DNA from 3 places in the Aliiglaciecola sp. LCG003 genome. Region 2 is predicted to be linked to each of the others. Evidence: predicted binding sites of a transcription regulator. Region 2 holds the regulator's gene; each other region holds the start of a gene.

Region 1 (7,902 bases), 1.2 Mb from region 2:
CTAAGCATATAAAAATATAGTCGCTGGCCACAAAAATAGTCTTGCTATATTTGTACCACCGGTTTTTTTTAACCTTTATGCCTCATTTATGATGTCTCAATAGCCGCTCCATTATTAATAAAGAGCCGTTGATTAAACTAGTTTTTAGCCCATGCTATTTCTGAAGGGACCGTTTATGAGCGCTAGAATATTGTAGCCCTGATGAATACTTATGTATCGCTAATGTACTATCTTTGTAACTCGTTTCTAAAATACATAAGCTCGGCAGTTGTACAAATACGGTTCCCACTGGTAACTATGTCAGATAGCACAAAACTTTGGTACCGGCTAGTGCTCATGTTGGTATAACCTGAGAGATTCGTTGCTTCATTTTTGTCAGCTCTGGGTTAAATAAATTGGAGGTATTCAGTAAAACTAGTCATGAAAAAATCTTCTATAAAGTCAGATCCACTCATCAAACTTGCTAAGAAGCGCGTCAACGCCTTGCAAAAGGCTATGGCTGATTCCCAAGCGTCATCGAACGACTTGTCCGTTGAAGCAGTACACGAATTACGTGTGTGCAGCAAAAACCTGCGAGCACTACTTCAGTTGTATCGACCTTTTTGCAATAAAATCATCCTCAATAATGTTGAACAACTCGTTAAGGCACTCGCCGATAGCTACGCTGGGCAACGTGATGCCGACGTACAATATGAATTGGTGTGTCAAGCTATCGAAGCGCTAGCAAAACTAAACGATAAGACTAAGCAATTCTTACTCAGATATTTTGTTGAACTACGTCATCATGCAAATGAGAAAAGCCGTATAGCTGATGTGCGAGCTCAACTTGAGCAACTACTGCTGGTCTGGAAACAGGAATTAACGCTTTCTTTAATGACTGACTGTAGCCAAGGTCTACAATTCAGTTACCAAAAATCGCGAAAGTTGGCTCTTAAGGCAGCAATCACAGACAAAGATGATAAATATCATCAGTGTCGAAAATGGGTTAAGTACTATTTGTATCAATCACGAATGTTGCATTCAAATAAAAACGCTAAGAATGATATGTACCTTAACCAACTAGCTATTCTAGGGGACCTATTAGGAAAGCTTCATGACTATTGTGTGTTAGAACAATCCTTAACGCTCATATTGACTCACTCCGCTAGGCAGAAATTTAACAGCATAGAGGCTCGTAGTATAGAAGTAGCTATTTCACAAATACAGGCCTGGTTAGCTGAGCAAAAACGATTGAATAAAAGCCAATGCCAAACACTCTTCAAACACATTTTTTCGCATTCTAAAAGCCCTATTAAAATCAGATAACATAAGTTAAATGGTGAGTTAATTTAATGCTGTGATAGACGCTTCGACCAGTTCCCCCCATGTTGTTCAATGCATCCTTCTTCAGAATCAAATACAACATTATGTTTAGCTTGTTTGAGTAATATACCAACCTTCAACAGTTGGGTATGAATGGATTTGATCAGAACTAAATCCCGTTGCTGATTGACTGCTTCATTTAGGGATTGCTCTGTTTCAAACACACAGGTTACTTTTAGACTAGCAGGGAAGTTGGAATAATTTGCACTATGGGTTAACCAACTAAAACCCGGAATTTGCTGTTTTGCCGTCTCACACACAATGGTTAAGGCTTTTATCACGTTATTGTCTAATTTTTTTACGGTATTGTTCATTTAAACAAGCCTGCACAGTAGAAAGTAGCTGAAGATCCTATTACTTCTAGATTTGTCTGCCAATATATAATAACAAAAACTAGGAATTTACCAGCAGCACTGATACAAAAGCCAGACCTGCTGTTTTGGGTTAGCTGAGGGTGCGCCAATTATAGTTAAAGGTTAGGTTTGTAATCGAAACCTTGGGAAGTCTGCACGTCAGAAAACACATTAATTCGAGGCTGTTTATTCAATATGCCATTGACCATATTGTTGGGGAAAACTTCAATGCCAGCGTTAAAGGCTTCAACATTCTGATTAAAAATCCGTATCGCGGCACCGACATTTTCCTGCTGTTCAGCTATTTCGCGCATCATTGAGTCCATCAAACCAGCGGTTTTAAGATCAGGGTAGGCTTCCACCGCAATATTAATACCTTGTGCTACCGATGACATCAAAGACTCTACATCTGCTAACCCATGAGTGTCTATTTGCTGATCGTTTAATTCCGTCAACTTCGAGCGTAAACGAGTAATATCAGTAAGCACACTCGACTCAAACTCTTTATGTTGGCTAACGACTTTTTCTAACTCTGGCAAAATTTTATTTTTTTGACGTTCTTGAGTTATGACGCCCGCCCAAGCTCTTTCCACTGCATTTTTACGGGTAATAATGCCGTTATATATAACCACAATGCCAACAAGCAACACAGACAATATAACGAGTCCAATAATCGTAGTGGTTTGCATAAATATCCTTAGAAGTTACTGTCTGAATGTTTCATAAGTTGATGAATAAAATCAAGCGTAGATTGCAGCTTGCGCAGTTCTGTATTTGCTACTAATTCTTGATAAAACTCAACTGGCTGTTTCAAGTCATACCGTTGTTTAACACTTAATACATTATCATCTGTAAAAGAAATACAAAGCTCTCCTGTAGTATTGAGTTCTATATTAAGCCGACCTAACACCTGAGCAATATCTTCAATCGCTACTACAACTGCGGGTTTCAAAAACTTTGCAGCTATAAATTGATCGCCAGCCCTAACTTTAAATTTACGCGCAAACTGAACAGAGCCTGTAAAATATTTTTCCGGATAAAGCTGAGCTAATGAATCACCGATAATTTGGATATTCTGGTAAAAGCTAAAGGGCACGATAATCCCATAGCGATCAAAGTGGTCATACACCGTTCTCGTTCTGACAGTTGTGCGTCCTTTTGAGTCGGTAGTAACATAGGTTTCAATGCGTTTATCAACATAATGATAGTGGAAATAACTAAAATTGAAGTTGTGTTCCGATCCTACATACTCTCCCGCATAAAACTCGCGAAATTCACGACTATGATTGCCACGCAGGAACTCCGCAAAATGCCTACTCATTTCACGACTACTCGGGTTCGGCTTTTTTATAATGTGATTATCAAATAGGGCGTCTTTAAAAAATGCCATTTTAGCCAGTGAGGACAGTTGCCTTGCGCGGCTAAAGACTAAATAGAAGATGAATGCAGAGCAAGCCAGTAGGCCAACCCAAACGAATATCCAATGGCCTTGGCCAGGATTATTCCAATTAGGTAAAAATGCAACATCCAAAGCAGGCACCATCAACAAAAGCCCACCAAGCAACAAACTAACAATACTAATAGTGATATGGTAGTTATGTTGATAAGCGAAAGGCTGGGGGTAATCAACAGCTTTAATAAGCGCTAAGTGAATCTGTTCAGAACAATTTGCAGCATGAACTTGAGCTTCTATCTGATTAACTAGCTTTTTTAACTCCTTGTTCGACATTGCCTATCCTTTACTACTTGGGTAATTTTCTTAACCTTTTTGAACAGTTTTTATTGGCTAGTATAAAATTCTTTCAATTACACCGACATTACCATTAATTAATAGCAATGTTGTTAAGATTTTTTTTCCGACGAAAACATCACTCACTGCTTTTATATAAACACCTTTGTTTACAATAGTCATATTGCCGAATTGTTTTAATATTCGTGATCCAATCACACTACCAGTAGCCGAAATGGTGACTAAAGTCTTGATTCTGTTTAGCTGTACATGCACTATGCGCTGAAAATCTAACGACGTGAGTATCATGCAAAATCAGATCGTTTATCAATTTAATTCCGCTCAAATAGCCAATCGTTTCTTAAATGAAGTCAATTCTTCACGCCTGCAAGATATTAAGGCTAAGTTATTTCGCGGTTCAGATAAAGTGCAAGTGGTATATAAGTTTGCAGATAAGGGATTTGACAGCACTATTTCAGAGCTGGATGATATGGCCGCACGATATGACGGCAAAGAAGTTTTCTAACCACTTTTTAGTGGTCTAATATTAATCGAATAGTTTAGGCAAAAGTCCTGCTGTTGCTTTTCAGTTTAGCTTAACAATAGTGTAGAACGCACTGACCATTCAAATACTCACTTTGAAAAGACACTAATCAACGCGTTCCACAAAAAATTAAGCAAAATAACAGCTAACTAGAAATTGGGATTTTACGCTGTGATTGTTGGGCTTTTTCCGATTTTGGTAAAGTGACATGCAAAACGCCATTTTTGAAGTCAGCTTTGATTTTATCTTGTTCAACCGCTACAGGTAATGAAAAGCTGCGTTTAAAGTACCCATGGCTTCTTTCCATGATATGGTAATTGTTTTCATCATCTCTTTCAGATTCAGTTTTCCTCTCTCCACTGATCGTCAACACATTATCCGAAATGTCTAAACTGATATCTTTACTATCTAACCCAGGAAGATCGGCTGATATTTTATAGCTTTTTTTATCTTCACTTACATCTACATCTGGGCTTAACAGTTGGCCATTAAGTTTAAAAGGTGCTTCATCGGTAAAGTGAAATGGCCAATGATTTCGAAGACTATCGAACATTTTGTCCATTTGTCCCCAAGACATATCAATGGGGATAAGGCCCGAATGTTTACTAGGTTTTGATTGCTGTTTAGTTTGAATACTTGTCATGGTAACACTCCAATTTTTTTAATAGACCGTTGAGTAAAGACATTCAGACTGCTGTCTTTCCTCTTCATTAAAGCAAAAAAGGAATAGTTAAATTTGACAGAAATCAAATTTTGGAATGATTACAAATTCTTTGGGACTGTCCTCTATTCCACTCGCTCTAGACGGTTGTAAATCGCTTTTTTTAGACCCTAAGTTCAACATCTTTGCTACATACTGATTTATACATCGGTGCATTTTTATTGAGCTACCGACCTACAGTAAAGCAACTATCAATATCACATAGAAGCAGTTTATCTATATATACAACACACAAATGGGTATCTTCAGGCACGAGTGCTAGGCACAAGAAGTGACGGTAAGTCCCTTTGAAATTTCCATCTAATGCAACCTCGATAGTTAAAATATAAAGAGATTAATTTTTTGCTTTCCAACTGCCATCCTCTTGGCGACAAGCGGTTCCGTAAATATCTTCCTTTTTGCCCCCAATTGTTGCTTCAATTTGATATTCTCGGCAAGGTTTAGCATCTCCCCCATAGGTTTTTGTTGGCACTACTTTGTAGTAATTTCCAGAATCTGGATTACGCCAACTGGTGGAAACACCTGTACGAACAGTTTCAAGTGAGTGAGATAGTTTCAACCTATCGGCCTCATCCATAGTACGGCCGACATTTCCTCCAATAGCGGTTCCAATCATAGCCCCAAACACTGTTGCAGCGGTTTGGCCATGACCCCCACCAATTTGGTGGCCAAGTACGCCGCCTAAAATACCGCCGATAATCATACCGCTCGACTCGTTGGGGCCTTGTGATGAGGCGCATGCTGACAAAAGCGTAACTGTGGTTAAACTTATTAAAATAGATTTTACAGAACATCTCACATGGTTCATAACTTACCCCTTATTATATAGCTGATACGCTAATTCAATTAACAGAGTAATTTAGACCATTAGAAAAGCTTTGATTTAAGTCAATAAAGCAAGTGATTGGGAGGATTGGAGATATAAGCCACTTCGAAAATGTCCTGTCAGTAATTAACTAACACGCTTCCGTAGAGTTGCTCTGCTCCTAAACGCAAAAAGCCCCACTAACAGTCTTAGCAGGGAATATCACGCTTAGGAGACGCGCTTAATTTAATATTTTACAACACTTCTTCGGTAGCGGCGGCATCTTCCGGCTTAACCGTTTTAGGCAACAATAATTCTGCACGTAGACGCTTTTCAATATCGTCAGCCATTTCTTTATGCTCTTTCAAGTATTTAACAACATTAGCCTTACCTTGACCAATACGTTCGCCGTTGTAGCTATACCATGCACCAGCTTTTTCGACGAATTTTTGCTTCACACCCAAATCGATCAACTCAGCTTCTTTGCAAATTCCCTGTCCATACATGATTTGGAATTCAGCTTGTTTGAATGGGGGGGCAACTTTATTCTTGACCACTTTGACCCGTGTTTCGTTGCCGACGACTTCATCACCATCCTTGATGGCGCCGATACGACGGATATCCAATCGAACTGAAGCATAGAATTTCAACGCATTACCACCGGTAGTGGTTTCAGGTGAACCAAACATAACGCCGATTTTCATCCGGATCTGGTTAATGAAAATAACCAAGGTATTTGAACGTTTGATGTTACCTGTTAATTTACGCAATGCTTGAGACATCAAGCGAGCTTGTAGACCAACGTGAGAATCCCCCATGTCGCCTTCGATTTCTGCTTTTGGTGTAAGAGCAGCTACCGAGTCAACCACCACAACATCAACCGCACCCGAACGTACTAACATGTCACAAATTTCTAGGGCTTGTTCACCCGTATCAGGTTGAGACACCAATAAATCATCGATGTTGACCCCTAACTTTGCAGCATAAATCGGATCCAAAGCATGCTCAGCATCGACGAATGCACAGGTTTTACCGATTTTCTGTGCTTCAGCAATGGCTTGAAGCGTTAATGTTGTTTTACCCGATGATTCTGGACCGTAAATTTCAACCACACGACCACAGGGCAATCCACCTATACCAAGGGCAATATCGATAGTAAGTGAGCCGGTCGAGATTGCATCAATATCAAGTGCCTGGTTATCACCCAGACGCATGATGGCACCTTTACCAAATTGTTTTTCAATCTGTCCTAAAGCTGCTGATAGTGCGCGAGATTTATTGTCGTCCATCGGAGTATCCTTCGAATTAAGCATGGGTGAATCAGCGATGGTTAATGATCTGGCTGATTTCAATCAATATAGTTGTTGAACAGAAGTATACTGTATGATTATACAGTTACAAGTACAGTTTTGTTTTTTTATCAAAATAAATTTCATTGCTAGGCAAAGTCACTGAATTCATTCACCTTCACAAACTAATATACTTTGCTCAAGGGCGAATTGGATTGCCTGCATTCTGACCTGATGACGATTTCCAGTAAAGATTCGACTGGTGCTGGTTATCTGGCCTTGGCAATAAAAGCCAAACCAAACCAAGCCCACTGGCTTTTCGGTGCTACCGCCATTTGGCCCAGCGATACCACTGATTGAAACCGCTAAATTTGCCTTACTCACTTTGGCGCAGCCTAGGGCCATTTGTTCAACAGTCTGTTGCGACACGGCACCAAATGTATCCAAGGTAGTCTGCTCTACCTGCAACAACTCATGTTTAGCTTGATTGCTATAAGTCACAAAAGAGCGTTCAAACCAATTGGAACTGCCATCAACACTGGTGAAAGCAAAAGCTAACCCACCCCCAGTACAAGATTCAGCACAACTAATTGTCCATTTTTGCTTGAGCAAATTAGTGGCCAAGTGCACGACCAATGATTCAATCTTATCTGCAAACATAAGCACAGGCCTTGAAAAGTAAAAGCTAATTATGCCTTTTATCGCCAATGCTATTCAAGGGGATAGTCGATACTTAATAAGTCGCTAAATTAACCCCGCGATTGCGCAGCTTAGGTGCCTTTGAGAGAAACTACTGATATTTGTCATCAGTAGCGCTAGAAAAACCCCGCGTAGCTCTTATAATGCACCTATTGAAATTCACCGCCTTATTTTGAATAGCCCGTTTATTCTGACCTAAGACACTGCAACAAAGAGCTCAAAGTTTCTATGAATCAAAGCGTTCAACCAACCGAACTTGATAATCACACCCCGATGATGCGCCAATATTTACGTATTAAGGCCGATCATCCGGATATTTTACTATTTTATCGAATGGGTGATTTTTATGAACTGTTCTTTGATGACGCCAAAAAAGCTGCCCAATTGCTAGATATTTCAC
Region 2 (7,902 bases):
CCACACAGATTACAAGGAATAATGGGAAACTCGACAATATCAGAATACTTTGTAATATCGCTTTCAGAACAATATGCAAGAGGGCGAATGACCATTTGCTGACCATCATCACTAACCAGTTTAGGTGGCATAGATTTTAGTCTACCGCCGTAGAACATATTCAAAAATAGGGTTTCAAGCATGTCGTCCCTATGGTGACCTAAAGCAATTTTAGTGGCCCCTAAGCGTGTGGCCGTTTTGTATAAAATACCTCTGCGAAGACGAGAACATAACGAACAAGTTGTTTTGCCCTCAGGCACTTTGTCCATCACTATCGAATAGGTATCTTCTGTAACGATTTCATAGCTTACGTCAATCTTATCTAAATAATTGGGTAGCACATGAGCGGGAAAGCCTGGCTGTTTTTGATCAAGATTAACCGCAATCAAATCAAAGTTGATTGGGGCATGACGTTTTAAAAACATCAAGATATCCAACATGGTGTAACTGTCTTTGCCTCCTGACAGGCAAACCATAATTTTGTCGCCATCTTCGATCATATTAAAATCGGCAATAGTTTTACCAACATTGCGACGTAGGCGTTTTTGCAATTTGTTAAAACTGTATTTCTTATTTTCAGGTAATGTGTCTAATTTGCTCATGAATTTCCTACAACTTGGCGGCGCTTGCGGCGATGGATTATAGCGAAAACCCAGAAAATAGAAACGCCACTTAGCCAGAAAATCAATTAAACTAGGGGTTAGCGCTTAATCGGGCAGTCAAATTCGTCAGGTTTCAACGCGAGTATGTCACAGTTCAGGGAATCCACGACATGTTCAGCGGTATTACCCATCAATGCAGCGGTGATACCAGTACGTCCAATTGAGCCCATAATTAAAAGTTCTGCGTCGATCTCTTCTGCAATTTGCGGAATAACATGCTCAGGTAAGCCCTCTCGAACATAGATACGAGCAGGGGATATTTTATACTGGGCACCATGTTCATGCATAGCATCGATATGATGCTGCTTAACCGCCTCGGTATACCCAACCGGATCGAACTCGGGGATTTCAATGGCGATATTCACCGGTGTACCCGCGTAGGAATTTACCAAGTTGGCGTTGCCATTTAACAGTTGAGCAAAAACCTGACAAGATTGGCTAACCTTGTGGTTCAAATTTTTGTGTTCTTCATCTTCAGTATTGATATCTATAGCGGCCAAAACATTACCATTATCCGGCCAATCATGATCTTTGACTAGCAACACCGGAACAGGTGATTTTCGCAACAAGTGCCAGTCAGTTGGAGTAAAAATAACAGACTTTAAGCTATCGTGTTGCTGCGTCCCTTTAACGATTAAATCGTAACTATTATCAATGACTTCATACAGAATACTTTCGAAAGGGCGGTTATGCCAAACAACTTTAATATCGACAGATTGACTACATCCAGTAACCAAGGGTTCTACGATATCTGCTAGCCAATCGGTTTTTTCATCTACGATAGCTTGGCGCATAGTTTCACGCTCATCAATCGATAACATAGTGGTCATTTCATATGAGAAGTCGTAGATACATAGCAATGCGGTAATACTGGCGCCGGTTTTTTGAGCAATATTCATGGCGCGCAGTAATGATTTTTGCTGTGTGACAGAAGGATCCATTACCGCAAGTATTTTATTAAAAGCTGACATAATATCTCCCTGTAGTATTGACGGAATCTAACTTGCGAACGACTCAAAATGAGAAGCTATTTCTAGCAAAATATAAACGCACCTAGCTTTATTAATACTAAACTAATTGCAGGAATTAGCGAATATCACCCGCATTTTACGTATCTAATTTGCACTAACTGTTTGATCACCCAACTTTTGCTGCAGTAAAGCCACATCTATAACTTGAATTAATTTACCATCAACTTTAATCACATGTTCTTTTTGGAAGCGTGTCAGTAAGCGGCTGACTGTTTCCACCGTTAAACCTAGGTGATTGCCAATCTCGTTGCGGGTCATGGTGAGATTAAACTCGCTTGACGAAAAACCTCGACTGGCGAATCTTTGCGATATGTTAACCAAAAAATGGGCCATGCGCTCTTCAGCGGTTCGCTTATTTAATAGCATCATCATATTGTGGTCTTGGTTAATTTCAGTGCTCATGATTTTCAACATTTCCCGTCTTAAACTGGGAAGTTGCTCACTCATAGTATCCAGCTTATCGTAGGGCAATTCACAGATCATGGATGTCTCCATAGCCTGCGTATAACTTTGATACTTTTCGGAATATATTCCATCAAAACCAACAATATCACCAGGGAAATGAAAGCCAGTGATCTGCTGTTCTCCATCTCGTGAGGTAATATAGGATTTAAAAGAACCGCTACGAATAGCAAATAAAGAGGTGAATTTTTGCCCCGGAATGGTTAATTGGTCACTTTTTTGTAGAGGTCGTTTACGTTCGATTATATCATCCAGACGTTGCATCTCTGTTTCATTGAGGGAAACAGGAATACATAAATGGTTGAAGCTACAATTTTGACAGCGAATACCGAAATCAGTTTGACCAGTCATAGTTATCCATACTTTTTAGCTCTAGTTTTTCACCAATTATGGATGGCGCGGTGGCATAAAAGCAAGCCGAATATGAAAAGCAGCATTGCTATACAGTGTCGGACCCATCTTTTTGCTAACCATATTTTAATACTATTTGCACTGGCTCCCATAGCCAACATAACAGGTAACGTGCCTAGGCCAAAACAAAACATAGTTAAAGCACCGGATATCGCGCTGCCGCTGGAGACACTCCAAGTTAGCGTTGAGTATACCAGTCCACAAGGTAACCATCCCCAAATCATGCCATACGGCAGGGCATACAGGGGGGATTTAAAAGGGATGAAACGTTTTGATAAGGGGCTAATTCGACGCCATACAATAGCCCCAGCTTTCTCCAAGTAAGCTAATGCATTTGACCATCTACCAATGTATAACGCTAACATTAACATCAATATGCCGCCAATTAGGGACAGCGCTTGTGGGTTGATATAAGCATTGGTTGTCACCAGCACCCCGAAATACCCAGCAAGAGCACCCGCGAACGTGTATGAGCTTATCCGCCCAAGATTATAAGCAAGTAAATAAGGCAAACGAGGCTGCTTAGCAGGGAGCATAAACGTAAAGGAAGTAACAATACCACCACACATTCCTGCACAATGGACGCTACCCGCTAAGCCTATTAATAGTGCAGAAAACCAGGTGAAATCCGTCATTTATAGCGGCTCTTTAGGGGCAGATGGGGATTTTTCATTCTCCTCCCCAGCTTCAATTGGCTTAGCGTGGGACTTAATGTCGTCGTCGAACAAAATATTGTAGCCTTGACGTTCAAGATCTTCGAATTGATTGGACTTTACCGCCCAAAAGAATACGGCAATTGCGATCAGTACTAACAAAATGGCAATCGGGATTAACACATATATGATACTCATATTGGACTACCTTAGCGTTACGAACGCATTAAACGTACCGAGTTAACCACTACTATAATCGAGCTTAAGGACATGCCAATTACAGCCATCCAGGGACTTAAGTACCCCAATACCGCTAAGGGCGTAATGAATAAATTATAGCCGATCGCCCAGCTCATATTTTGTTTAACTTTGCGTCTAGCTTTGCTGCCCATATCAAAAATAGTGGTAACTGCACTAAGCCTATTATTCAGCAGTATAATATCTGCCGAGCGCTTGGACATATCAGCTGCACTGCCCACTGCAACTGATACATCAGCCCTGGCTAAAACCGGTGCATCATTAATTCCATCACCTACCATCATAACCATTTTATGCCGGCTTTGTAGCGTTTCAATGAAAGCAAGCTTCTGTGATGGTGTCTGATTAGCCATAATCTTTTTGATGCCAATTTGCTGAGCAACTTGTTGGGCATTACGGTGATTATCCCCGCTTAGCATATATACATCATGATTAGATAAAGACGCGATCAGTTCAGACGCTTCAGGTCTAACCTGATCACGCATTTCAAAGGCGGCAAGTAATTTATTATCCATTTGTAAAAAAATTGAAAAAGACGGGTCGACAGCTTCCAATACTGCAGATTGGTGAAGAAATTCTCGCTTGCCGATCTTCACTTCATGCTGTTGGTATACACCTTTCAAACCGTATCCTGATACAGATTCAACGTCCTCTACTTTAAGCCCTGTCGGGCGCGTAAACGCACTGGCAAGGGGGTGTTCAGAGTAGGCTTCTAGTCCTGCCGCTAAATTTAACACCATTTGTTTGTCGACGTTGCTAAATAGCTCAATGTTAACAATAGAAAAATAGCCCTGGGTGAGGGTGCCGGTTTTATCAAACACAATGCAATCTATTTCAGGGATCTGATCAAGCACGTCGGCTCGTTTTAATAATATTCCAGATTCATTCAATTTGGCCAGCGCACTCGTTAAAGCCGTCGGTGTGGCTAAACTTAAGGCACAAGGACAAGTTGCTACCAGTATGGCAATTGCAATCCAAAAGGCTCGCTCGGGTTGATAAGCAAGCCAAGCGAGATAACTAATCACAGTGATTACCAGCACCGCCAGTATAAAATAGCGGGAGGCCACATCAGCAAATATCGCCGCTTTTGGCTTAGCAGCTAAAGCTGACTCTTGAAGGCGTAAAATACGGTTGACTAGGGCGTACTTGAGTTCGCAGCCCACATCAATAGTTAAGGTACCATTTAGATTAAGAGTTCCACCATAAACGGCGTCTCCTGTTTGCTTACTGACCTGTTCGGCTTCACCGGTGAGCATTGATTCATCCACTTTGCCGTTACCGGCTGAGATGGTGCCATCAATGGGAATAGTTTCACCTGGCTTGACCAACACTTTTTGACCTATTTCAAGGTGCTTAGCTAAGCAGGATTGTGGAATGCCATCGTCGATAACCATGGCGGTAAGAGGAATGTACTTGAACATATTGGCTGATATTTGACTGGCCTTATAGCGGGTTCGATGTTCGATATAGCGGCTTATCAGCAGAAGAAAAATAAACATACACACAGACTCGAAATAAATTTCACCTGTTTGTGTGTAAGTTGCCCAGACACTGGCTAAAAAAGTACCTATAATTGCCAATGACACAGAAAAGTCCATATTCAACGATTTCATGCGCAGCGCATTGAAGGCACTTTTATAAAACTCAAAGCCTGAATAAAGCACCACTGGGGTGGTCAACACCAAACTAACCCAGTGAAAATACTGTTTGGTTTGCTGATCAATTGAACCGAAAATCCCAAAATACAATCCAATAGCAAGCATCATCACTTGCATGCTCATCAATCCCGCTAAGCCAATTCGTTTTAAAAACTGGCGGTGTTCTTTTTGGTAGGATGCTTCGTGCTCATCAGGGTGAAAGGGAAGGGCGTGATAACCTACTTTTTCCAATTTAAAAATGATATCACTTAGGGATAACATTTTGTCGTTCCAGTTTACGATTGCTCGTCTTGCAGAAACGTTGACGGCAACCCGGTTCACACCACTTAGTTTTAAAAGTTGTTTTTCAATCAACCATCCACAAGCTGCACAGCTAATACCCTCTATGGTCAGTTGAATTTGTTTGTCATCAGCATCCGCAGTAACAAACTCTTGTTGAATATCGGGATGATCGTATGCTTTTAAGGTGTCTAACGTTTGATCTAGTAACTCATCGCCCTTATCAGCAAATTCAGTTCTGAATCGATAATAATCTTCCAAGCCATTGCTGATGATAGATTCTGCAACGGCTTTACAACCGGGACAGCAAAGTGATCTGGATTGATTTAAAATAGTTGCCTGAAAAATTTGGCCAGGCACAATTGGCAAGCCGCAGTGGTAGCATTGTTCAGGTTGAGGAGATTCCATTAGGGATTAAAATCGAAACTTTGCGCCCGCGGTAAGAAAACATCTTGTAAGACTTTCCATTCGCCATCTAATGGCAATAAAGTCACTTTCCATTTTCCGCTAATTTCGTTATCAAGTGTTGCTCGATATATACCTTGAGCATCGCTAGTTAATAACACAGTAAAATCGTTCTGCTCTAAAGTAGCATGATGAAAAGCCAATTGCAGTGCTTCTCCACTACTAGGTTTTCCACTCACAAATCGAAGTTGTACACTGACGCCATTGATACCTAGTTGAGTACGGATATTTAATTTTTGCGCCTGTTTAATTTTCGACAATTGCATATTAATACCACGACCTTCTTTGTAATAGTCATCTATCACTAAACTGTCTTCGGTAGTTAACGCTAGGTTAAGCATAGTAATACTTAAGATCATCGAGAGCAGGGGAATCGTAATCAAAAACCACGGCCAGAATTGTTTATACCAAGGTGATTTATCTGTTCGATTCATTTTTACAACTTCTTTTATAGGAGTGAAAGCCCTGAGATTCAGGGCTTTATAATTGAACTAACACTTATTTATCTTGTGAAAGGCTGTACACGTAACTTGCTACTAGATGGATCTTCTTCTCGCCCAAGGTATTCTTAAATGAAGGCATGACACCCGCACGACCATGAGTCAAAGTTTCAGTGACCGCATCTTTGGTACCACCATACAACCAAATATTATCGGTTAGGTTTGGTGCACCAAGCATTTGATTACCTTTACCGTCTGCGCCATGGCACGCTGAACAGACTGCAAAACGAGCTTGTCCTGCATCTTTCAACCCTTGGTCCACTTGACGGCCACTTAGACTTAGTGTGTAAGCCACGACTTCATCTATTCCCCGTGCGCCAAAACTATCTATCCATGCAGGCATCGCACCTTGTCGACCATTCATCAAAGTTTCGGTTATTTTCTCTGCCGTGCCGCCGTATAACCAATCTTTGTCAGTCAAATTTGGAAAGCCGCGTTGACCTCTTGCATCAGAGCCATGACATTGAGAACAGTTTTGCGCGAATAAACGCTGACCTATTTTTAATGCGTCTTCGTTTTTAGCTAAGACTTCAATAGGCTGCTCTGCATACTGATTAAAAATAGGAGCAAATTTTGCCTCAGCAAATTCAAGCTCACGATCATATTGAACTCCCACCCCGAATAACGACTCTTTGGCTGCTTCTCGTGATGCTAAAACCGCATCTCTTGACTCTTGTAAAGACTGGATATTTTGGTTCGAACTCTTCCAACCAAGCAGACCTTGCCAATTTCCTAGTCCAGGATAAAGAAGTAAATATAAGATACTCCATACCAAAGTCATGTAAAACATGATGGTCCACCAACGTGGCAATGGATTGTTGATTTCCAGAATGCCATCAAATGAATGATGCATATCGTCACCTTCTTCAACGCCTGTTTTATTTAACAAGCACCAGCGTAACAATAGGTAACACCCTAGAATTGTTCCCAGCGAAATAACTGAAACCCAAATACTCCAAAAGCTACTCATTTATCGAAGACTCCCGCTCTTTTTTTTCTGATGGTTGTGTTGGTTCGTCATCGAACACTAGGTTTTGTGCTTCATCAAAACGTGCTTTGGTACGACTGCTATATGCCCACCACACGATCCCAATAAAACACACAAACACCACAACAGTAAATATGCTACCGGCTGTACCGTAATCCATACTATTTCAACGCCGTACCGAGAACTTGGAGGTAAGCGATCAAAGCTTCCATTTCAGTTTTACCCTGAACAGCTGCTTTGCCACCTGCAATTTCTTCTTCGGTATAGGGCACGCCGAAGTCTTTAAATACACGCATTTTTCGTTCTGTAAGTGCACCGTCTAGGGTGTTTTCAGCTAACCAAGGAAAACCCGGCATATTAGACTCAGGCACTACATTTCGAGGGTTCATTAGGTGAACTCGATGCCACTCATCGCTGTATCTGCCCCCAACCCTGGCCAAATCTGGCCCAGTGCGTTTAGAGCCCCATAAAAACGGATGCTCCCAAACTGATTCTC
Region 3 (7,902 bases), 1.4 Mb from region 2:
ATTGAACTGACGGATCAAAGTCGTCATCAGCGATCACATCGCCAGAATATACATCCGGGTTTCTAATTAAAGTATTATTAGCAGTGCGGTTTGGATCCACACCCCAAGCTGTACCCGGATCTTCTCCTACTTTACCAAAGGAGTCGATAATCACGCCATCGGCAGTTAAGGTATAAGCATCATCACCGTTATGGCTAATCCCGCCAGAGATCTGGTCAGATTTGGCCAATATATCAGCATTAGCTCTACCCTCTGCGATAACATAAGTACCGTTGGCTGGAATGACACCCTCTAGATTGATAGCAGCACCTGAGGTTGAACCATTTGAGAAACGATTTAACTGGTAGTTGCCAGCGGCCAAATCAATTGCATTTGCAGTAGGGTTGTAAAGTTCAATGGCTTTATTGTAGCTGCTACCTTCAATATACTCAGAGATAAAAATCGCCCCGGTGGTAACAGGGGGATCTTGCGGATCAACTGGGTCCTCTGGGTCAATAGGATCTTCTGGATCGACTGGATCTTCAGGATCTACCTGATCACAGGTCTGAGCATCAAACAAAATATCAGCCCATTCTGGATGATCCACAAAGGGATTACGGTTACCTTGATACTCATAGATAGTATCATTGCGCAAACGCTCTGCTTCATTGACAGGATCGCCATTGTGCCAAGCTATCAATGTACATAAGCGACCCAGTTTCGCTTCACCCACTGAAGTGAGACGGTCAACCAATTGAAGGTCAGGAGTCGAATCATTGCCAAAGCCTTGATAACGGGTATCCATATAAAAAGCCATCCGTGCAACATCACCTTTTACAAGGTCACGAGGCTCGAAAGAATCATCATCATAGCGATTTTCAGACGCTTCTGGTAAAGGATTTTCACTGTTGTCAAAATCTAGATTACCGCGAGAAGAGTTAACTGAAATATCAGTAGGACGTAAATGATGAATATCAGAGTAAGCTTCTAAACTGCTACTGCTGAAACCGTGACTTTTAGGCCAAGTGTGCTCGCGATTCCAATTATCAGGGTTGGTACTTTGAGAGCCACTACCATTAGATAACTTGGGAATAGAAATTCCTCTGTAAAGTAGAATCACATTGTCAGTATTATTTGGATCTTCATCTGTTTCGGTCAGTGCAGTCCATACTTCTGAATAAGTCAGTACTTTATGATCTTGGGTGATAACGGCATTGATCGTGTCTTTAATCACATTGGCCGGGCTAGAATTATCTAGTTCTGTTAGCACAGCAGCATAATATTCGCTATCAACAAATACAGCAGCATCTTTAATTTTTTGCAAGTCAGGACAATTAAAGCATACGCCTTCTAAGCTTCCATCATCATCGTCGCTACCGCCAGTGGTAACTAAGACGTCATCCAAGCGATAATATTCACCGCCTGCATTATTTTTCATGGTCACTGTAATGACTAACTCAGAGCCCAGAGCAACGTCTTGAATAATAGTGGCAGAAGCCCAGACATCATCAATCAGTGTATGGGAATCACTGCCTGAGGCATTCCAGTTGGTGATTAAGGTTGGCGCACCGCCATCTATTGAATAAGCGACGTCAAAATAATCGGTGTTTTCGTGAGAGCCCGTTCCTGCAGCCAGCAAACTAAAAGACACATTGGTTTTATCTGCAATATTGATGGGCTCAGAAATCCAAACTGCATCGCCATCAAGATCGCGACCAACCATAGCACCGTTTTCAACGCGAAAATAATCTGTATCCGCGGTCAAGGATGCGCTAGATACATCAATTGTCCACTTGGTAATACCCGCCATATCTATTGTGGTGTTGGTGGCACCTTTGAGATTATAAGCTGGATTGTTGAAGTCTTCCGCCCATATGGTTTCTCCATATGCTAGGGTTGCCATCGAAGCACAACAAAGTGCTGCAATAGCAGTGAGTTTGGTTTTCATGAGATCTCCTAAATCGTGAGTACTGCAAATGCCATTTCCTGGCTTTATATTTATTATTTTAGCGTGGCCGGATGCTACGTAACTTGTATGACAAATACATGACAACTACCGTCCTTTTTGCACTTCGATAGTCTCAGAAATAGTACAGTAATTCAACGAATTAAACGCCTACAGAGGAAGGCTGGGGAATTATATTTCACATCATTTAATATGAAACCATCGTTTCATATTGATTTATAACAATTATTTATTTTGGTAATGTTGAACAAATGGTCAAAAAAAAACCGCCAGGCAAAAGTGGCGGTTTATGACAGCAAATTAGCTTTAATTTTTTTCTAACAGTTTAGAAAATTCAGTTTTAAACCAATCCTGGAGCATATTTTTTTCATACCTTAAATTTTCATTTTTAAAGAAGGCATTATGTCTATCCATAAAACTCATGTCTTTGAGTTTTACCTCGGCTGATTCTTGCAGGACTAAACCTTGGGCGTCTTTTAAAACATATGAAAAGTCCATGCGCGGAATATCGATGGATTTGACTACTCGCACATCATTACTAGAATGTCCGAATCCAGCGAAAGAAGCAGGCCATACTTCACCAGCCAAATCAAGATTAGTTACCTTGTAACTCAACCCATAACCGTCGGGCAGATCTTCAGCCAATTCAATCAGGTATTCCTCCAATTGCTCTAACGTTTGTTCACGAAATTTAGTCCGACTCTGCATGGTTGGCTTTACGTCTCGATATTCAGTTGGGTTCTCCCAAATGATTTCGACTTCAGCTTTTGCATAGCTTGCGCTGGCAAATAAACTAAGCGTGGCTCCTGTTAATAGTAACGAAATTGAAGTCTTCATAATGGTCCCTCTTTATTTAACAGTGTCTGCCATGGTTACCGACAAAGCATGTTTTGTTAGTGGATATCAATAATTGTAGCCTAGTTAGCTGAATTGAACATGAATGTAAATTTACCTATCTAACTGAATAGACAGTAACTACCGCGTAATTGTTCCATTGATAGCAAGGAAATGCGGAGAAAAGATTGACTGCTGGGAAGTGACAAGCCTGTCGATGTCTTTTGGCCTGTATTGTTATACCAATCCATTTGCTAGGACGCTTTGTTCACCGTTAGCAATTTTGAATTATCAATAGTGTGGCACACCATCTCTAAATTAGCGCCATTGACATAGGGATTGATTTCTCTTTGTGCACAGTATCGAGTATGGAAATTTTCAAGACTTCCGGAGCTAGAGGTAATCTGCTCAATATAGTCTTTTTGAAACTCGCGCATTTGCTGGGTGTAAGGCATGAGTGAAGAGCGTAAACCCGCCAACTGAGTTTCTTCTATCTGCAATGATATCTCAGTCATAAAATCAGATAGATTATTCTGAATATCAGCTAAAAAATACTGCACAAACGAAGACCTTAGCAACATGACTAATAATATTATCTCCGAGAAAATGAAAAAGTACCTTAACATACACTGACTTTACTGCTTATCATGGACGCAGAATAGATCATCACAGCCAAGTAGCATAGCAAATGCTATTATTGCTGATCATACCTAAGTGATTGGGGTAATACCTGAGTAGCCAGTGGCTATCGAAATAATTCCATCTAAGTTTGATCCAGATTAACAACTACTGGGCAATATATGCGATAATTATTGCTGTCAAAGCCAATCGGCTACAAGACATAGTCTACCCATAATGGTTTCCATCGCTGTAATATAAGGGCACATGAATGAGTGAGCGCATTCCGATTAAAGACATCTCACCGGTTAAAGTCCACAAACCCGATCCCAGCCAACATGAAAATGCCTATACCCCTAGAAGTAGAATCTATGTTCGTGCGGTTGAAGGAACCCTCGAAACGTTCAGGCGATTCTTTGGATTGATTTTTTTAGGCACCTTCGCCATTTTACCCTGGCTTCAATATAACGGTAATCAAGCCATATTATTGGATATCGGAGCGCAACGATTCAATATTTTCGGCTTAACTTTGTGGCCACAAGACCTTACCTTATTGGCTTGGATTTTGATCATCAGTGCGTTTGCGTTATTTTTCATCACAACCTTCGCTGGACGCGTATGGTGTGGGTTCATGTGTCCGCAAACTACATGGACCTTTATTTATATCTGGTTTGAAGAAAAGATTGAAGGCGCAAGAAACAAGCGTATCAAGCTTGATCAGCGCAAAATGGATTTTGATAAATTTTGGCGTAAAACCCTCAAACACAGTTCTTGGATTCTGGTTGCCTTGCTTACTGCGTTATCTTTTGTCGGATATTTTACGCCCATAGATCAATTATTCATTGATTTTTTCAGCTTCAATGCGGGATTTTGGTCCGGCTTATCAGTGATATTCTTTACCCTTTGCACTTATGGAAATGCGGGATGGATGCGCGAGATTATGTGTACCCACATTTGTCCATATGCTCGATTCCAGTCAGCGATGTTCGACAAAGACACTTACACTGTCGCCTACGATGCTTCTAGAGGTGAAAAAAGAGGACCTCGTTCCAGAAAAACGTCTCATGAAGCCATCCAGCAACAAGGATTGGGAGATTGCATAGATTGCAACCTTTGTGTGCAAGTTTGTCCAACCGGTATAGATATTCGCAATGGACTGCAATATGAGTGTATCAACTGTGGAGCCTGTGTAGATGCCTGTAACGGCGTGATGGATAAGATGAATTATCCGAAAGGTTTAATTAGCTTTACCTCCGAGCACGAGCTTGCGGGAGGGACAACTAAGATAGTGCGCCCGAAACTAGTAGGTTATGCGGTTGTACTCGTGATCATGGTGTCGCTATTAGTATATGAAATCATGAGCAGAGTGCCACTAGAAGTCGATATTATTCGAGATCGTAACTCATTGTATAGAGAAACCAACGATGGTCTTATTGAAAACGTATACTCACTTAAAGTACTCAACAAATCGCAAACAGAACGTGTCTACCAAATAGAAGTACTGGGACTAAAGGGGCATAGGTATATGGGCAACAATCAAGTAAAAGTGCAAGGAGGCGAAGTGCTTAACTTAGCTGTTAGCGTCGCGATAGACCCCTATGCACTAAAAGAAACAGTGACAGAATTCAGGTTTAAAGTCTTTTCCATTGACGGCGATGAACCTGTAGAAGTCAGTGAGCCAAGTAAGTTTATTTATCAATGAGTATCACTGACGACGCTAAATTTAATTTTGAACAGTTGGGCCCTGACCTGATCCTTGATGCCATTGAATCAAAGGGAATTTTGGTTGAATCCGGTCTTCTAGCCCTCAACAGCTATGAAAATAGGGTTTACCAATTTATTGCACAGGACAATAAGCGCTATGTGACCAAGTTCTATCGGCCACAGCGCTGGTCCACAGAGCAGATTCAAGAAGAGCATGATTTCTCCCAAGAGCTACATGACCACGAAATTCCAGTCGTCGCGCCTATACGAATTGAGCAACAATCCCTTCATCAGTATCAAGGTTACCAGTTTGCGATATTTCCTTCTGTGGGTGGGCGTCAATTCGAAGTCGACAACCTAGACCAAGTAGAATGGATGGGGCGCTTCATTGGCCGTATTCACCAGGTTGGTCAAGGTAAGCCTTTTACTTATCGCCCTTCATTTTCAATCCAAGAGCATTTAATTGATGCCACAGAGACGTTGCACAACACCCAATTGATACCACAGAGTTTGCACACTGCTTTCTTCACAATATTGGAACAAGTGGTAAGTTTGACTAGCCAACTCTATAAGCCAGAGAAAATGATTCGCTTGCATGGAGATTGCCACCCCGGCAACATTTTATGGCGTGATGGCCCGACCTTTGTCGACTTAGACGATTGTAGAATGGGACCTGCCATTCAAGATCTGTGGATGATGTTATCTGGTGACCAAAACCAACAGCGCATTCAACTCGATACATTAATTGAAGCCTATGACGAATTCTATCACTTCGACACCCGTCAACTTGGCCAAATAGAACCTCTGCGTGCGATGCGGATGGTCCACTATATGGCTTGGCTGTCCCGCAGATGGCAAGATCCTGCATTCCCTCAAGCATTCCCTTGGTTTGCGGAAGCTAAATATTGGGAACAACAAATCCTTGCTCTCAAAGAGCAGTATTCCGCTTTGCAGGAGCCGAGTATTACGCTTTTTTAATTCCATTAAACATAGTTCTTTATTCTTTTTATATCATCAAGCTATAATAAAACGAGACCAAGGTGCTGCCTCCTTTTATAGGGGCAGTTAAACGGGAAGACAGTGAGATGAAAATTAATTTACATCAAAGCTGACGCTGCCCCCGCAACGGTAAACAAGTCAAACATTAACCATATACCACTGTTTTTTTTTAACGGGAAGGTGTTAATGCCGTCATATTACTATGACACTTGTGAGCCCGGATACCGGCCTTGGACGTCGAATGATCCCTACAGCAGTGGATCCCCATTTACCTGTACTCGGGCGGAGTACAAACCAAGGTTAACAATATGCAAAAAACTCCTATAGCTATAGCACTAAGTACATTATCGATTCTTGTTTCTAGCAACGCACTATCTCGTGATTTAAGTTCTGCACCGGATGAAAGCATTGAAAAGATGTCAGTGGTATCTAGTCGTTTCGCACAACCTGAATATCGCCTTGCCACCAGCATAACAGTGTTGGATGAAATCGATTTACGCAGTCAAAGTACCCTCAGCGTCGCAGACATTTTACGCAACACCCCCAGTATTAATGTTTCTAACGCTGGCGGGCTAGGTAAAACAACCACTTTGAGGATCCGTGGCGAAGAAAGTTTTAGAACCAAATTGTATATCGATGGTGTGGAGCTAACGGACCCTTCAGCACCGCAGGTTTCGCCAATTTTCGATGATGTATTGGCACAACAACTGTCTCGGATCGAAATATTGCGCGGGGCGCAAGGTTTAGCTTATGGCGCCGATGCTGGCGGAATTGTTACCATGTATACCAAAGAGCCTGCGAATGGTCTTTCAGCCAACGCGACGTTTAGCGGGTCTCGTTACAATACCAAAGGACTTTCTGCAAACCTCTCCCTTGGTAATGAGCAAGGCGGTGTATTGCTAGCGGTATCGAATTTATCCAGTTCAGGCTTCAACGCTCAAACCACAGATCTATCCGGCGAGAAAGATAGCTACGACAACGATACAACTTATATCAAGGGCCACTATAACATTGCTGAAAACTGGCAGGCTAAAATGGTTATCCGCCAAGTCGATGCAAAAAATGAATATGATGGATGTTTTGACAACACCACCTTTGCAGCGAGTAACGACTGCCTGACAGACTCAGAACAAACCACTATGCGGGGCTCGTTGGCGTACAAAGATGAAAAGAGTAGTCATGAAGTCGCTTTTAACACCACTGATATTGAAAGACGCTTCATCAACAATGGCGAATTTGGTTTTATCAATAGCGGTTCAGTTAATAAATTCGAGTATATTGGAAGTTACGCTTGGCAAAGCCAGCGCTTTGTATTTGGCGCAGAAAATAAACAAGAAAACTTAGACGGTGAAAACTTATCCCGTCATCAAAAGAGTATTTTTGCCGAATGGCTAGGTGAGTTTGACCAAAGTACTTTTTTCAATCTTGGCATTCGCCACGACGACAATGACACCTTTGGCGGTTTTGATAGTGTACGAATTGGCGCTGTTAAACATGTTGAATTGGGTAGTTTAGATTTAAAATTAAAGACCAGCTATGGTGCAGGCTTTAGAGCACCGAGTCTGTATGAGCAAAATTACAATGATGGCCCTTTCGCTTATGGGGATGCTGCAGGCTTGCAACTCGAAGAAGAGAATAGCAAAGGTTTAGACGTGGGTTTTGAACTAACCACTCCCCAAGGCAATATGATAGAAGTTGTTTACTTTGACCAACAGGTTGAGAATGAAATAATTTTTGATTCAATTGGCTTCCAAGGCTATTTACAAGTTGCAGGCCAAAGCAAATCCCGCGGTGTTGAAGCC

What was found. Region 2 encodes FNR, which switches genes on or off when oxygen is low (the NO sensors DNR and NnrR bind a similar motif). Its sites were predicted from a motif close to TTGATCTAGATCAA; they were not measured.
Region 1: a site for FNR is predicted at 4,725-4,738, ahead of QR722_RS14850 (Hsp20/alpha crystallin family protein). Genes of this name have one in related genera too.
Region 3: a site for FNR is predicted at 3,549-3,562, ahead of ccoG (cytochrome c oxidase accessory protein CcoG). Genes of this name have one in related genera too.

Annotation. Positions count from the first base shown of each region.
Region 1 covers NZ_CP128185.1:3,399,652-3,407,553, forward strand. Annotated here, with positions in the region: gene QR722_RS14825 (CHAD domain-containing protein) at 421-1,305, shown strand; gene QR722_RS14830 (Fis family transcriptional regulator) at 1,329-1,676, opposite strand; gene QR722_RS14835 (LemA family protein) at 1,832-2,404, opposite strand; gene QR722_RS14840 (hypothetical protein) at 2,413-3,444, opposite strand; gene QR722_RS14845 (hypothetical protein) at 3,752-3,970, shown strand; gene QR722_RS14850 (Hsp20/alpha crystallin family protein) at 4,134-4,631, opposite strand; gene QR722_RS14855 (RT0821/Lpp0805 family surface protein) at 5,044-5,517, opposite strand; gene recA (recombinase RecA) at 5,769-6,803, opposite strand; gene QR722_RS14865 (CinA family protein) at 6,972-7,463, opposite strand; gene mutS (DNA mismatch repair protein MutS) at 7,776-7,902, shown strand, end outside.
Region 2 covers NZ_CP128185.1:2,218,102-2,226,003, forward strand. Annotated here, with positions in the region: gene ttcA (tRNA 2-thiocytidine(32) synthetase TtcA) at 1-641, opposite strand, end outside; gene uspE (universal stress protein UspE) at 740-1,672, opposite strand; gene fnr (fumarate/nitrate reduction transcriptional regulator Fnr) at 1,817-2,545, opposite strand; gene QR722_RS09490 (sulfite exporter TauE/SafE family protein) at 2,575-3,240, opposite strand; gene ccoS (cbb3-type cytochrome oxidase assembly protein CcoS) at 3,241-3,456, opposite strand; gene QR722_RS09500 (heavy metal translocating P-type ATPase) at 3,474-5,861, opposite strand; gene QR722_RS09505 (FixH family protein) at 5,861-6,352, opposite strand; gene ccoP (cytochrome-c oxidase, cbb3-type subunit III) at 6,417-7,388, opposite strand; gene QR722_RS09515 (cbb3-type cytochrome oxidase subunit 3) at 7,381-7,566, opposite strand; gene ccoO (cytochrome-c oxidase, cbb3-type subunit II) at 7,568-7,902, opposite strand, start outside.
Region 3 covers NZ_CP128185.1:3,637,842-3,645,743, forward strand. Annotated here, with positions in the region: gene QR722_RS15820 (ExeM/NucH family extracellular endonuclease) at 1-1,927, opposite strand, end outside; gene QR722_RS15825 (DUF3016 domain-containing protein) at 2,252-2,782, opposite strand; gene QR722_RS15830 (hypothetical protein) at 3,034-3,339, opposite strand; gene ccoG (cytochrome c oxidase accessory protein CcoG) at 3,669-5,099, shown strand; gene QR722_RS15840 (serine/threonine protein kinase) at 5,096-6,079, shown strand; cobalamin riboswitch at 6,124-6,347, shown strand; gene QR722_RS15845 (TonB-dependent receptor plug domain-containing protein) at 6,409-7,902, shown strand, end outside.